One region of the Gluconobacter cerinus genome, then DNA from elsewhere that is predicted to be linked to it. Evidence: riboswitches for the same ligand, from Rfam matches in the RefSeq annotation. Region 1 holds a riboswitch; the other holds the start of a gene.

Evidence for each region. Region 1 has a riboswitch for cobalamin ahead of metE (5-methyltetrahydropteroyltriglutamate--homocysteine S-methyltransferase). Riboswitches for the same ligand answer to the same signal wherever they lie in the genome.
Region 2: another riboswitch for cobalamin. It lies ahead of M2305_RS14910 (TonB-dependent receptor); the one in region 1 lies ahead of metE (5-methyltetrahydropteroyltriglutamate--homocysteine S-methyltransferase).

Annotation. Positions count from the first base shown of each region.
Region 1 covers NZ_JAOQNM010000001.1:949,283-956,681, reverse strand. Annotated here, with positions in the region: gene metE (5-methyltetrahydropteroyltriglutamate--homocysteine S-methyltransferase) at 1-1,843, opposite strand, end outside; cobalamin riboswitch at 1,960-2,163, opposite strand; gene M2305_RS04455 (ArsR/SmtB family transcription factor) at 2,231-3,157, shown strand; gene metF (methylenetetrahydrofolate reductase [NAD(P)H]) at 3,187-4,053, shown strand; gene M2305_RS04445 (HAD family hydrolase) at 4,100-4,762, shown strand; gene M2305_RS04440 (LacI family DNA-binding transcriptional regulator) at 4,774-5,862, opposite strand; gene M2305_RS04435 (hypothetical protein) at 6,005-6,262, opposite strand; gene M2305_RS04430 (ArsR/SmtB family transcription factor) at 6,359-6,760, opposite strand; gene M2305_RS04425 (peroxiredoxin) at 6,757-7,399, opposite strand, start outside.
Region 2 covers NZ_JAOQNM010000001.1:3,232,246-3,239,644, reverse strand. Annotated here, with positions in the region: gene M2305_RS14920 (TonB-dependent siderophore receptor) at 1-696, opposite strand, end outside; gene M2305_RS14915 (fumarylacetoacetate hydrolase family protein) at 997-1,842, opposite strand; cobalamin riboswitch at 1,996-2,197, shown strand; gene M2305_RS14910 (TonB-dependent receptor) at 2,290-4,515, shown strand; gene M2305_RS14905 (ABC transporter ATP-binding protein) at 4,518-5,276, shown strand; gene M2305_RS14900 (ABC transporter substrate-binding protein) at 5,273-6,226, shown strand; gene M2305_RS14895 (FecCD family ABC transporter permease) at 6,226-7,218, shown strand; gene M2305_RS14890 (SDR family oxidoreductase) at 7,240-7,399, opposite strand, start outside.

The sequences.
Region 1 (7,399 bases):
GGATGATGCCGCACCCGGCTTTTTCCAGATCGCACACTTCATCCCGGATCGCGAAAGCGATCTGTCGGCATGTTTCCGCACGCGGCTGATCGTCTCGTACGAAAGACCAGTTCAGGATCGTGACGGGCCCCGTCAGCATGCCTTTCACAGGGCGGTTGGTGAGGGATTGGGCGTATTCCCACCACTCAACCGTCATGGCTTTTGGGCGTGACACATCTCCGAAAATGATGGGGGGCCGGACATAGCGAGATCCGTAGGACTGAACCCAGGCGTGCTTCGTGAACGCAAAGCCGGAAAGCTGCTCTCCGAAATATTGCACCATGTCATTGCGCTCAAACTCGCCATGCACCAGCACATCAAGATCAATCTCTTCCTGCCAGCGGATGGTCCGGGCGGTTTCTTCCCGCAGGAAGGCGTCGTAAGTCTCGGAAGAGAGCTCTCCTCGTGCATGATCCGCACGGGCTTTGCGGACTTCAGGTGTCTGGGGGAAGGAACCGATTGTTGTCGTCGGATACAAAGGCAGCTTGAGTTTGGCCTGTTGCAACGGACGGCGCGCGGGGAAGGGTGAATGGCGCTGGGCGAGAGCTGGGTTGCGATCTGCAGAGCGTGCCTGAACGGCAGGATTGTTGATTTTTGTGGAAGAGCGACGTGCCTGAAGCGCCGCAGCATTTTCGGCTAAAGTGGTTTGCACAGCGCCCCGGCCTTCATTCAGCGCGCGCGCCAGTGTGTGCAACTCCTCAATTTTCTGAACGGCGAATGCGAGCCAGGATTTCACATCCGCGTCCAGATCTGTCTCCCGTTCCAGATCAATCGGTGTGTGGAGGAGAGAGCAGGACGGCGCAAGGATCAGGTCACGCTGGCGCGCCAGCGGTTCAAGATGGTCCAGAAGCGCGTTCAGGTCGGCCTTCCAGATATTTCGCCCATCCACTACGCCGAGAGATAGCAGTAGGTCAGGTCGTGCTTTTTCCAGGATGGATGCAAGCTGCTCGGGAGCGCGGACAAGATCTACATGCAGGCCGTGAACTGGCAGGCTTAGGGCGATGTCCTGATTGTCTCCGAGCGCACCGAAATAAGTGGCGAGCATCAGTTTGAGGTCTGGAACAGCGGCTGTCAGAGTGTTGTAGGTCGTTTTGAAAGCTGCGGCAGCATTGTCCGGCAGATCCAGAACAAGACACGGCTCGTCAATCTGAACCCAGTCTGCGCCTTCTGCTTGGAGGGTTTTCAGAACCTGTTCATAAACGGGTAGCAGGGCAGGGAGCAGATCAAGGCGAGCAAACGCCGGGCCGTCACATTTTCCCAGAAGCAGGAAACTGACAGGACCGAGCAGAACAGGGCGTGTCTCAATCCCAAGCGTCTTGGCTTCCCGATATTCGTCCACCGCTTTTGTGGAGGCGAGGCGGAACGTCTGGTCTGCTGTGAATTGCGGGACAAGGTAATGGTAGTTCGTGTCAAACCACTTGGTCATTTCGGCGGCAGGAACGTCCTGAGGTGCGCCATGAGCATGACCGCAGCCACACTCTTCGGATGTCGTCTGGGAGCCGCGGGACATGGCGAAGTAGGTTCCCAAGTCCACCTTGCCCTGCACGTTGCCGTAAATGGCAGGAACAGCACCGACCATTGCGGATGTATCCAGCACATGATCGTAAAGCGAAAAATCGTTGGAAGGGATGATCTCGGCACCGAGGTCTTTCTGGCGCTGCCAGGCGGACGCTCGAAGGGATGCGGCTGTGGAAAGTAGATCATCGGCGGAGGAATTTCCCGCCCAGTACTGTTCAAGAGCGGTTTTCAGTTCACGGCGGGTGCCGATACGCGGAAAGCCCAGAGTTGCGACGCGGACGGTCATGAAAGCCTCGACAGGTTCGTGGCAGTGCGCTCGCAGGGCATGCAGGATCGTTCACGCCCCGAACAGGAAATGTGCGGCGTGGAGACATGCGTGACCCGTCCGGAACGCCCCGCCGGAGGATGTTATGTGCCGTGGCAGGTCTCCTGGCTTACGGGTCTCCGCGCTGATTCCGCCTTCCCGGACTTTCGCCCAGTGGCCTGTATGGAATCGGCACTCGCCGCTGACAGTTGCGGGGGCAGCGCCGGCTTTGCACCGGCTTCCCTCTTAGCCAAGCCGGATGCGTGAACATCCGACATGGATCCATGACAAGCCTTATGACTGCCGCATGTTCTGAAAAAGAGTCAATAGCTCTTGCTCATATAAAGAACTCCTTATATGTAAATCCGTATGGAACAGGCCCTCATCATTTTCCAGGCACTGGCAGACATGACCCGTCTGCGGATTCTGGCCCTTCTGCGCGAGATGGAACTGTCCATCGGCGAGGTGGCGCAGGTGCTCGGGCAAAGTCAGCCCCGCGTGTCACGGCATGTGAAGATCCTGGCAGATGCGGGATTGATTGAGCGCCGCAAGGAAGGAAGTTGGGTCTTTTTGACTTTGGGTGTTCCGGAACGTCTGGAGCCTGTCTTTATGGCGCTGGATCGATGGACTGCGCGGGAACCGGCGGAAATCCGTGCGGATCGTATTCGCTTGCAGGCCATTCGGGATGTTCGTGCGCTCGCGGCGGAAGACTGGTTTGAAACCCACGCAGCAGAATGGGACGCATTGCGTTCCTTGCATGTGTCCGAACAGGAGGTCGAAGCAGCGATCGTAAAGACGCTTTCAGCATCTCCGATCGGCCGGCTCGTGGATATAGGCACGGGAACAGGTCGCATGATGGAGCTGCTGGGGGTCGGCGCTCAAACAGTCATCGGGTTTGATCGCAGTCCCGCCATGCTGCGGCTGGCGCGTACCAAACTGGCGGAAGCTGGTCTGGAGCAGGCTGATCTGCGGCAAGGGGACTTTCAGGCCCTTCCGCTGCCGGAGCATTCAGCCGATGTCGCGGTCATGCATCAGGTTCTGCACTATGCGCAACATCCGGCTGCTGTGATTGCGGAAGCCGCGCGTATTCTGGATGCCAACGGTCGATTGCTGATTATCGATTTTGCCTCCCATAACCGGGAAGAACTTCGCACACGGGATGCGCATGTCCGGCTTGGGTTCACCGATGCGCAGATGGCGATGTGGTTTCGCGCTGCGGGTCTAGTTCCCGCAGAGCCAGTGGCTCTTGAGGGCGAACTGACTGTGAAACTCTGGCTCGGCCAACGCCCCAACTAAGCTGAATTATTGAATAAGGAGCTGGCGTGATGCCCGCACAGACAGGGCCTCTGCCCGCAATTTCGTTCGAGTTTTTTCCTGCAAAGTCGGAAAAGGCAGCCGCCACGCTGCTGGAAAACGCAAAAACGCTAGCTGCTTTTGGTCCGCAGTTCATGTCCGTGACGTATGGGGCAGGTGGGTCAACACGGGACCGCACCCTGGCCACCCTTAAAGACATGGTTCGGGAAACTGGCGCGCCAATGGCTGGGCATCTGACCTGCGTGGGGGCTTCCAAGGAAGACGTCAATGCTGTGGCGCAAGCGTACTGGGACGCGGGTGTGAAGCACATTGTGGCCCTGCGTGGCGATCCGCCACCGTCAGCCGGGGGCGTCTATGAGCCTCATCCGGAAGGCTACGCGGGGGCTGTGGATCTGGTGCGCGGATTGAAGGAGATTGCGCCGTTCGAAATTTCCGTTGCGGCGTATCCGGAAACGCATCCTGCCGCGCTTAGCCCGCAGTCGGATCTGGAGCATCTGCGAGCGAAGATTGATGCGGGTGCGGACCGGGCTTTGACGCAGTTCTTCTTCGAAGCGGACACATTTCTACGCTTCCGGGACCGCGCTGCGGCCATTGGAATCGAGCGGCCGATCGTGCCGGGTATTCTTCCGGTTGGAAGTGCTGCGCAGGCCTGGAAGTTTGCCGATATGTGTGGTGCAAACGTGCCGAAGTGGATGCGCGACCTGTTCGATGGATTGGATGAAACGCCCCAGGCGCGGGCGTTTGTCGCGGCCACGATTGCAGACCGGCTTTGTCAGACACTTAAAGCTGAAGGGGTGGAGCAATTCCATTTCTATACGTTGAATCATGCAGATACAGCATCAGCCCTTTGCCGCCTTCTTGGGCGACGTCCGATCTGAAACGGAGAGGGCTGGATTTCCTGCGTAAACGGGGTGACAAAAGGGAATGACAAGATTCCCGATCGTTCTTCTCGACTACGATGGTACTCTGGCGGAAACGCAGCCGGCCATTCTTCGCAGCCTGAAGGAAGCCTTTGAAGCCAGCGGCTACAAGGGCCCTTCATCAGACGCCCTGAAGCATCAGCTGTCAAAGGGTGGGACGCTTCAGACGCTGTTTCAGGCGATCGTTCCCGACAGTGATGTTGATGATGCACAGGCTTTTGTTCGTCACTATCGGGCATATTACCCTAAAGCCGATCAGGAAGAGACCGTTCTGTTTGACGGGGTGAAGTCAGTACTCGACGATCTTAAGGCTGACGGGGCAACGCTGGTAATTCTCAGCAACAAACATGCTCCAACTGTTCATGCCAGTATCGAGCGCTTCGGGCTTGGTGGGTGGATCAGCAATGTGATTGCGTCCGAACCAGCCTACCCGCACAAGCCAGACCCCCGCGTTATGACGGACCGTGTGCGGCCGTTGTTCCCGGAAGTTCCTGCATCGAATTTTCTAATGGTTGGTGACACGGCGGCAGATCTTGGGTTTGCCCGCAATAGTGGCATTGCATCCTGCTGGGCGAGTTATGGGCACGGGTCTGCAACGCAGTGCATTGATCTGAAGCCGGATTTCCAGATCGACAGTATTGCCGGGCTTCTGAACGTCGCCCGCTAATACAGTGCGGTTCAGCCCTTGGGGGCTGGACCAATGCTGCCGCGAGCGACGAGTTCTGTTTCCAGAATGACGTTCTTGTTCTGGCGGCCGTCCTGCTGGGTCAGGAGACGGACTGCCTCCATGCCTTTGCGCTCATGAGGCTGGCGGATTGTGCTGAGGTCCGACAGGGCAGCGGCAGGAATGTCATCAAATCCAAAAATCGACACGTCTTCAGGAATGCTGAGACCCGCCGCACGAATTGTCTGCATGGCGCCAATTGCAACGCGGTCGCTCATTGCCAGAATTGCTGTCGGCGCATTCTGTCGGTTCAGTAGAAAGCGCGCGCCTTCAGCACCGGACTCTTCAGAGTTGATCGGAATTTCCCAGGCCGGCACGTTTTCGGGGGCAATACCGGCTTCCTGAAGGGCTGTTAAGTACCCCTCAAGACGCATGGCAATCGTGCTGTGTGCAATATTGGCGCGACGCTTGGCTGTCAGGATGCCAAAATAGTCGTCATGGGCTGTTTTGAGAGACAGGATACCGAAGCGACGGTGTCCTAGCTCAAGCAGGGTCTTTGCCGCGTTGTAGGCGGCTCCACGGTCATCAATGCCGACATATGGCACGTTGTCCAAACGGGGCTGGTCCACCACAACGAGCGGAACGTTCCGCTGCTGCGCCATCAAAACGCACCGGCTATCGGGGGCCACGGAATAAAGGATGTACCCGTCGACCGCAGCATTGCCTAGCGAAACAGGTGTGTTCATGTTGCGGAGGCTGCTGCCTGCTGAAATCAGGGCCAGATCCGTTTCCATCTCATCGCAGCTTTTTGCGACGCCGTTCAGCACGGCGAGAACGGCAGGATCAGAAAATGCGTATGGAAGATCTTCACTGAAGAGAAAGCCCAGTGCCCCGGAATGCCCGGTCGCAAGCTGTTTCGCTGCCGGATCAGGGCCTGTATATCCAAGCTCCTGTGCCGCCGCGAAGATCTTTTCCCTCAGCGCAGCCGAGAGTTGGCCCGGCCGGATATAGGCATTCGAGACTGTCGTGTGGGACACCCCGACCTGTGCCGCTACATCCTTGAGCGTAACCTTGCGACGACCGTACTGACGGGGTGTTTTCATATGTTATCCAATAATGAAAACGCTGCCTTCGTGCAATCCTGACGGAAGAACGAGAAGGCACCTAATATGCAAGTGCCTCAGGTAAATGCTGGTCTGAACGTCGTCTGCCCATCTTCACGATTACGACAAGAGGGTAAACGTCTCAGTTTTTGGGCTTTGTTGTCGCAGTATTTTTCTGCGGAGCTGGTTCAAACATCGCCCGGCATTTCGGGCTGAGCTGATCCATCTTCTTTCTCATACAGGCTGTAATCTTGGCTTCGTTAGGAATGGCAAACGTGCACAGGCGGATGGCATCACCTTGGCAGGCCTGTTTCTGCTCGTCGCGTGTCGCGGCTGACGCCGTGCCAGACAGGGCGGCAAAACCGGTCAGGCAGGCCAGAAGCATCAGATAGCGGGTCATGGACCTTCTCCTTTTCCATCTAAAAGCGTTTGAAAAGCAGCACAGTTTCCGTTGGCTCGCACGGTGAAACAGGGGGCGGTGCAAGCCGGGTTCTGGTCATCGGGAGAGCGGACGGACGATGCGCGCAAACCTTGCGCCTTCCAGGGAAGAGCGTTGGGCACCGGGTTTGCGTGAAGGGGCTGTAGCCGTTGGTGAGACTGCCAGTCCGTCAGGGCGGAGTGTCATGATGAGCATTCTGGCGCGAGCGGCATCGGGCGTATCAGCCATGCAGTAACTGATGGCGCGGGACTCTCGCTGAGACTCAATCAGTCCGCTGCGGCGAAGGGTGCCGAGATGCTGGCTCAGTGTTGGTTGGCCAATGCCCGTCATGGTCTCGATTTCACTGACAGCATGTGAGCCATCGAGCAGGGCCGACAGGATCATGAGGCGTTGAGGCTGCGCGAGCAGGCGCAGCCATTCGGCAAGATTTCGGCTTTCTTCGAGGGCGAGAAGAGTCATGGGCGCGGCTTCTTCGGCTGAAGGAACCAGTTCGGACCTGCTTTCTGAACTGCTTCCTGGGTCTGAAGAGGGGGGGCAATAGCAGCCTGTCCAGGCTGCCAGCCTTCCGGTGTCAGCACGTTGGAGCGATCCACTTCCTGCAAGGCGGAAAGCATACGCTGCAACTCGGCCACTGACCGGCCAACGCTGGCAGGATAGCTCAGGATGGCGCGAATAATTCCCGTCGGATCAATGAAAAAGACGGACCGTACCGTGGCGCTGTCCTGTGCTTCCAGATCCATCATTCCGTAGGCGCGGGCGACCTCCATGGAGGGGTCTTCAACGATCGGGAAAGGAATGCGGACATTGAAGCGTTCTTCAATGGCCGTAATCCACGCCAGGTGAGCGGGAAGACTGTCAGCGGAAAGCCCAAGGAGAACGCAGTTCCGTTCGCGGAAAAAGGTCTCCACTTTGGCAAAGGCAATGAACTCGCTCGTGCAAACGGGTGTGAAGTCCGCCGGGTGTGCGAACAGCATGACCCAGCGGCCTCTCAGCGAACTCAGTACGAATTCACCGTGGGTTGTGCGTGCCGTAAAATCGGGGGCCTCGTCGCCTATGCGAAGGGGGAAAAAGGCGGAGTCTTCAGTGAGTGGGCCTGTC
Region 2 (7,399 bases), 2.3 Mb from region 1:
AGGGCCGCCGACATCAAGGGTGGCATGGTAATTGTTCCATGAGCCAGCCGAGAACGAAGCATTGCCCTGAAAGTCATCAGTCGGACGCTTGTGGACGAAATTGACACTCCCGCCGGGTGTGCTGGAGCCTTGAAGCATGCCGTCTGGTCCACGCAGAACTTCAATACGATCGTAGATGGCCAGATCATACTGCTGGCTTAAAGTCAGCCCACTCATGGACGGAACACCGTCATACTGAGCCTGTAGCGTGAAGCCGCGGGCAGTGTAACCGCCCGTTCCGTCACCATACATATTGACGTTCACGCCCGCGACCTGTTTGAGCGCAGCATCAACCGTATTGAGGTTCTGGTCCTTCATCTGCTGGCTGCTGAGGACCGAGATGGATTGTGGAACGTCCAGCGGTTTGAGGAGCATTTTCGTCGTGGAGACCGCAGAAACCGTGTAAGTGCCGGTACCATCCGTAGAGGCATTGCGGCGATGACCCTGCACCAGAAGCTGCTCAATGCTGCCGGGGGGCTCATCTTCTTGTGACGCGTGTTTCTGTTGTGTGCTCTGCGACTTTGATGAAGCGGAACGTTCCTCTTTAAGACCGGTCGTTGAAGCTGATTTCTTACGAGCTTCTGGAAATACGTCATCGGTGGTGGCGGCAAAGGCGCCATTCCACGTGCCTGACAGCAAAAGTGCTGTAAAAAGCATTGGGCCTAGATGTGTACGTTGAGGAACGTTCGACGCTGGAAGTCTCATGGAAAGGGCTAACTGCCTCCTGGAAAATGAATTTTCACGAGAATTTCAGCTGACTTTCCCGTATTTCTAAAGTTACAAATGATATTCATTCTCAGAAACTTCAATCTTTAATTCACGCATCTTCGCAGTTGTTACATTGTAGGCAGCATTCCTGCGATGTTGAGCGGGCAAGTGGTTCGTACAAAAAAATAATTATGAAAATGGGTGTTTTTTAAGAATCGCTTCGTAAGAGACGTTTTCCTGTCGATTCAGCTAAGAATTGGCCTTCACGGTCTGCCTTTGAATGCCAAGCCCTTCGATTTCCAACTCTACGACATCCCCTGGTTCGAGATAGACTGGGTGAGGCTTGATGCCCATTCCGACGCCGGCAGGTGTTCCTGTGGCAATGATATCGCCCGGCATCAGGGTCATGTAGTGGCTGACATGTGAAATGATGCTGCGGACGTCAAAGATCATGTTGGAGGTATGCCCCGTCTGCCGACGGCGTCCGTTGACATCTAACCGCATGGAGAGTGCTTGCGGATCGGCGATTTCATCGGTCGTCACAAGCCATGGCCCCAGGGGCCCGAATGAATCGCAGCCTTTGCCTTTGTCCCACTGGCTTGTCTGCATCTGAAATGAGCGTTCAGAGACATCATTGGCGACACAATATCCCGCCACGTGCTCCAAAGCCTTCTCGGGGGAGATGTAGGACGCTTTTGTGCCAATAATGACTGCGAGTTCGACTTCCCAATCCACTGTGGTGGCATGTCGGGGGACCAGAATACCATCGTTCGGTCCCGTCAGGGCAGAGGTGGCTTTCATGAAGACGATTGGCTCTGAGGGGAGGGAAAGGCCTGCTTCCTCGGCATGATCCCGATAGTTCAGGCCAATGCAGATATACTTTCCGGCACCTGAGAACGGAATACCGTAGCGTGGTGCTTCTGAAACGACAGGGAGAGTGCTCGGATTAATGGCCCGTAAGGCGTCAAGCTGCTCTGGAGACAGGTGGGCAGCCGTAATATCAGGCAGAATCCCTTTGAGGCTTCGCAGCATGCCAGTGTCATCAATGAGTCCGGGTGTTTCCTGATCCAAGGGACCAAAACGACAGAGCTTCATCCTGTGACACTTTCTGTCCAGAGTAGGGAAGCATGAGATTAGGCATGTTTTGGTTTCTCTTCCAAGGATCGAAGGGCCTCCATTGTTCAAATTGATAACTTCAGTTATTGATATGTTATAACATACGTGTTTGACTATATGGGAGTTTCGGTTATGCCCCTGCTCAATGATGGTTCCCCGGAAGGGGATGAAAAGGGAACGCAGTGAAATGCTGCGGCTGCCCCCGCAACTGTGAGCGGTGAGGCTGATCACGATGGGTTCTATGAACCCGGCCACTGGGGCGTCAGCCTTGGGAAGGCTCGCGATTTGCCGATGATCCGCAAGCCAGGAGACCTGCCATCGAAAATGGTCATGGACGAAGCGAAAGGGCGGGGTGCACCTGACGCAGCAGGATGGTTCATCCTGCTCATCGTAGTGACGCATTGTTGAGTGAAGTTTGCGTTATCCATGAGGAAAATCAGTTTTGTCGGTGTGTTGCCCGTCGCAGCATTGACCGTTTTTCAGCCTGCGTTCGCCCAGACAGAAGACGTCAGGAAGGCGGCGGCCAAAGCGAAAGAAGAACACATTACGGCGCATGGTCGGGCGCAGCCGCTGAAGGATAGTGCTGTTATCGGGGGCAGACTTGGGCTGACGGTTCAACATAATCCTGCGACGATCAATGTGATTCAGCGCAGCGTGATGGAGCAGCGCGGTTATGCGCACGCTGAAGACGCCGCAGACAGTGCACCGGGTGTTTCTTCCGGTGGATCTCCAGGAAGTCCGGCGCAGATGATGATGCGCGGCTTCAGCGGAAATCAGGTTCTGATCCTGCGAGATGGCATTTATTACGGCCCGACCACGATGGTGAACCGTCCGCTCAACAGCTTCAATCTTGAGAGCGTTCAGGTTCTCAAGGGGCCGTCGTCTGTTCTGTACGGGCAGGGCGCTGTTGGGGGCACGGTGGACATGCGAACGCGTGACCCTGCGTTTGATGGGCCGCATGCTAATGCTCTGGTATCTTATGGCAGTTTCAATACATGGAATGCTGGTGTTGGCGGTTCGGTTCCCATTACTGACACTTTGGCCATTCGAAGTGATTTCAGTCGTACCTCGTCTGATGGATACGTTGCTGGCGCAGACCCACACAGCAACGATTTCACGACAACGTTGCTCTGGCACCCTTCGAAGAAATTTACAGCCCGCTTTGGCGTCGACTATCTGACAGATCGCTTGTCGACATATTACGGAACCCCTTTGGTCCCGCTGGCTCAGGTCCATGATGGCGTAGGCGGCCTGCTGTCGTCTTCCAAGGGGTTAGGCGTAAGCCGGTCATCGCTCTGGCGTTATTACAATTCCAAGGATGCAAAAGCTGGCTCGGTTAATGTGACCCCGACGCTCCATCTGACGTGGCAGCCAACGGAGAACATGACGTTTCACAATAAAACCTATGTCCTTTACGCCAAGCGCAACTGGAATAACGCTGAATCCTACAGCTATATCGGTTCAGCCGGGCAGACAGACGCAGCGGGAAATGCCATTGCACCCGGTCGGGTCGGCCGGGATCGGTTCTATGTTTATATGAACCAGCATCAGGTGGGTGACACGCTGGATGGTCAGTTTGATTTTCATGTTTTCGGAATGAAGAACCGTCTGGTCGTCGGTGGAGACGCGTATTATGTGCGGCTCATCCGGAATCGTGGTTTTCCGGACGCGACATATGCGGACAGCGTTTCTCTGAGTAGCCCTGAAAGCACGGCCGTGGGGAGTTTTGCGGGAGAATATCCGTATACGAAATCTCCCACAACCATGGTGGACGCAGGCATTTTCATGGAAGACATCCTGACGGTGCGGGACGATCTGCGTGTGGTGGGTGGATTTCGATATGACTGGCTGAAACTGGATCGTCAGAATTATAGCCAGTCCGGTGCGTTCAATCCTGCGACCAGCTTCAAGGGGAACTACAATCCTGCCAACTTCAGGATTGGCCCTGTTTATGATCTGACAGATAACATCAGCCTCTACGGCGTGTACACAACGGCTGAAGATCCGCCGGGCTCCAATATCTTCCTGGTTAATAAAGGCCAGTTTTCACGCCTGAGTCAGTCCAGACAAGGAGAAATCGGCGCCAAGGGTTCTTTCTGGAAAGGACGCCTGTCCTCTACGCTGTCTCTGTACGATATCCGCCGTACCCGAGTTCTCGTTGCTACCGGTGTGGACAGCGTGGCAACGGCGGGCGTTCAAAAGTCAAGGGGTGTGGAATGGCAGGGAGACCTCACGCTGGGCAAACACTGGAGCCTGTCGGGAAATGTTGCCTATACGTGGTCTCGTTATGGATCATTCCATCCTTCAGCGTCAGTGAATGCCTCCGGGAACCAGGTTCCGAACGTTCCGGCTGTAACGGCCAACCTGTGGGGTGTCTGGTCCCGGGTTGCAGATCTGCCGGTCGATTTGGGAGCTGGTATGCGTTACGTATCTGCCCGCAAGGGCGATTACGCCAACACCCTGAGTCTGAAAGACTATGCGCTCGTCAATCTTTTCGCGGCGTGGCACGCCTATCGTGGCGTGACGGTTTATGGCCGGGTAGACAATGTGGGAAACAAGCACTTCATTCAGTGGGCTGATACCAGTTATCCGAGTGAAGTGATGTTGGGGGCGCCGCGGTCCTTCTCGATCAGTGTTCAGGCGGGTTTCTGATCGTGTCTGAGGTTGTGCTTCAGACGCATGGTGCTGGGTATGACTGCATACTCTCTTTGACGGATCTCTCCGTCAGGGAGGGTGAGCATGTTGCACTTATTGGCCCCAATGGTGCTGGGAAAAGCACGCTTCTGAGGCTCCTCGCTGGATTAATTTCGCCGACGGAAGGGGAGATAGTTCTGGAAGGAACGCAACTCTGCGCCCTTTCCAGACCAATGGTAGCGCGCAAGATTGCGTGGCTTTCCCAGACCGACGATGTAACTTCTGAATTCATAGTTGAGGATTATATCGCTCTTGGCCGTCTCCCGTTTCGAGGCACTCCTCAGGCACAGCAGGACACCACGGCTCTGCAAACGGCGATCAAGTATTTCCGTGTCGAACCTTTTTTAAAACGGCCGATTGGCAATCTTTCTGGTGGCGAGCGTCAGCGTGTGATGCTGGCGCGATGTCTGGCCCAGACTCCCAAAATACTGTTGCTGGATGAGCCCACCAATCACCTGGACCTGGCGGCCAGAGCAGAGCTTCTAAATCTGCTTCGTGACCTCCCTCTGACAATCGTGGCTGTCCTGCATGACCTGTCTTTCGTGCCTGATTTTGCGCCGCGAACTCTCTTGATGAGGGACGGAAAAATCATTCTGGATGGGGCGTCTTCTGAGGTTCTGCTCTCTTCGGAACTAGGGCATGCGTTCGGCTTGAATGTTCATTCCGTTCAACTGGATGATGGCAGCACGACGTTCGTTTTTAGGCCGCGAGGCGCATGAAAACGCCTACCTTTATGCTGTTTCTGGGGTTCTGTGGCTTTGCCGCGCAAACGGCCTTCGCCTACCCGGTTACCGTGCAGAGCTGCGGGAAATCCGTAACGATCACGCATCAGCCGGAGCATGCTGTCATCCACGACGTTAATATGGCGGAGATGGCTTTTGCTCTGCATTTGCAGCCCTATATTCGTGGTTTGACGGGGATATCAGGCTGGAACAAATACACACCGGGTTTCAAAGCTCAGCAAGGCGATATCCCGGAAATTGCAACTCACTATCCCAGTCTTGAACAATTGCTTGATGTCGGAACAGATTTTTTCTTTGCCGGCTGGAATTATGGGATGCACGTGGGTGGGGATGTGACACCCGAGACCTTGGCAATTCAGGGTATCCCGACGCTTGTTCTGTCTGAAAGCTGCTTCCGGGCCGGGCACTCAACAACTCTCCCGACATTAGACCTTTTGTATAGCGACGAAAAAAAACTTGGACAGGTTTTCGGCCGGGAGCAGCTGGCTCGGCAATTGGTTGAAGGTTGGCAAAGGCGCGTTCAGCACATTAAGGATCGTCTCAAGGGCCATCACCCGTTACGTGTTTTCCTTTATGACAGTGGACGCGATCGGCCATTTACAGCTGGCCAATATGCCCTCGCGACAGAGCTGATCCGGCTGGGCGGGGGCGAAAATATTTTTCGTGATTTACCGACAAACTGGGGCGCCGCTTCGTGGGAAAACGCGGGTTTGCGTGATCCTGAAGCTATTTTGGTAATGGATTACGGGGCAGGTGTTTCAGACAGTCTGAAATTTCTGCGAAGCCAGCCATTGCTGACGGAGAGTACGGCCCTGAAGACAAACCGTGTTTTGGTTGTGCGCTATGATGAAATGACGCCGTCTCCAGCGAATATCGATGTGATCGAAAAGATTGCCGCCTTTCTCCACCCGGACGCAGCACCTTGATGAAGCGTGTTCTTAGCATCAGCGCTTTGCCTGCTTTGGGTGTGCTGGCATTTTTGGAAGTTACGCTCGGAAGTGCTTCTCTTCCCTGGCATTCGTTGCAAGCGGGACTTTTGGGCGGTCCAGCCAGTCATGAGATTGCCGCCCGGATCATCTGGTCCCTGCGAATGCCAAGGCTGGTTCTGGCTTTCTTGACCGGAGCAATTCTTGCCGGTGCAGGAGCACTTCTTCAGGCCGTAACCCGCAACCCCTTGGCAGATCCGTTTCTCTTCGGGTTGTCCTCGGGCTCAGCAACAGGGGCTGTTGCTGTCATCGTATTGTTGGGGGATGTTTTTGGCGTCTGGACGATCGCTTTTGGTGCAGTCGGTGGGGCATTTCTGGCAACCTCAGCACTTCTGTTGCTGGTATCGTTTAGATCCCGGTCTGGCGCACGGGTCTCAACGGAACGAATGCTGCTGTCTGGTCTGGCGATTTCCTTCGTCTTCTCTACTCTGACAAACCTGCTGATTTTCTGGGGTGACCGTAATACGGCGCAATCTGTCCTGTTCTGGACGATGGGCAGTTTTTCCGCCGCTCGCTGGTCGGCCCTGCCACTTGTCGTGTTGGGGCTTTTGCCCGTGATCTTCGGTAAATGGGCTTTTGGAGCTGATCTGGATGCTTTGATGGCCGGAGAGGAAACCGCAGCGTCCCTCGGGGTGCAAACAAGAAAGCTACGGCTTTGTGTTCTTGCCCTTTGCGCGTTTAGCTGTGCAACCACAGTGGCATTGTGTGGGCCGATCGGCTTCGTCGGACTGATTGTGCCGCATCTCATAAGGCCCATCTGGGGACGGTCTGTTCGAAATATCCTTATCCCCGCTATGGTCGCGGGGGGGATGCTGACAATCCTTTCAGATCTTCTCAGCCGCTGTCTTTTGCCGTCTCAGGAGCTGCCAGTTGGAATAGTCATTTCTGCGATAGGCGCGTGTTTCCTGATGGCTCTTCTAACGCGGCGCTGATGCGTCCTTGGCGCGTTTGCCTCAGAGAGACACCGTGATACCGCCGTCCACATACAAAACATGACCATTCACAAACGACGATGCACCGGAAGCAAGAAAAATACAGGCACCCGTCAGTTCATCAAGCTGTCCCCACCGACCCGCAGGTGTGCGCTTCTCCAACCACGTTGAAAATTCTGCA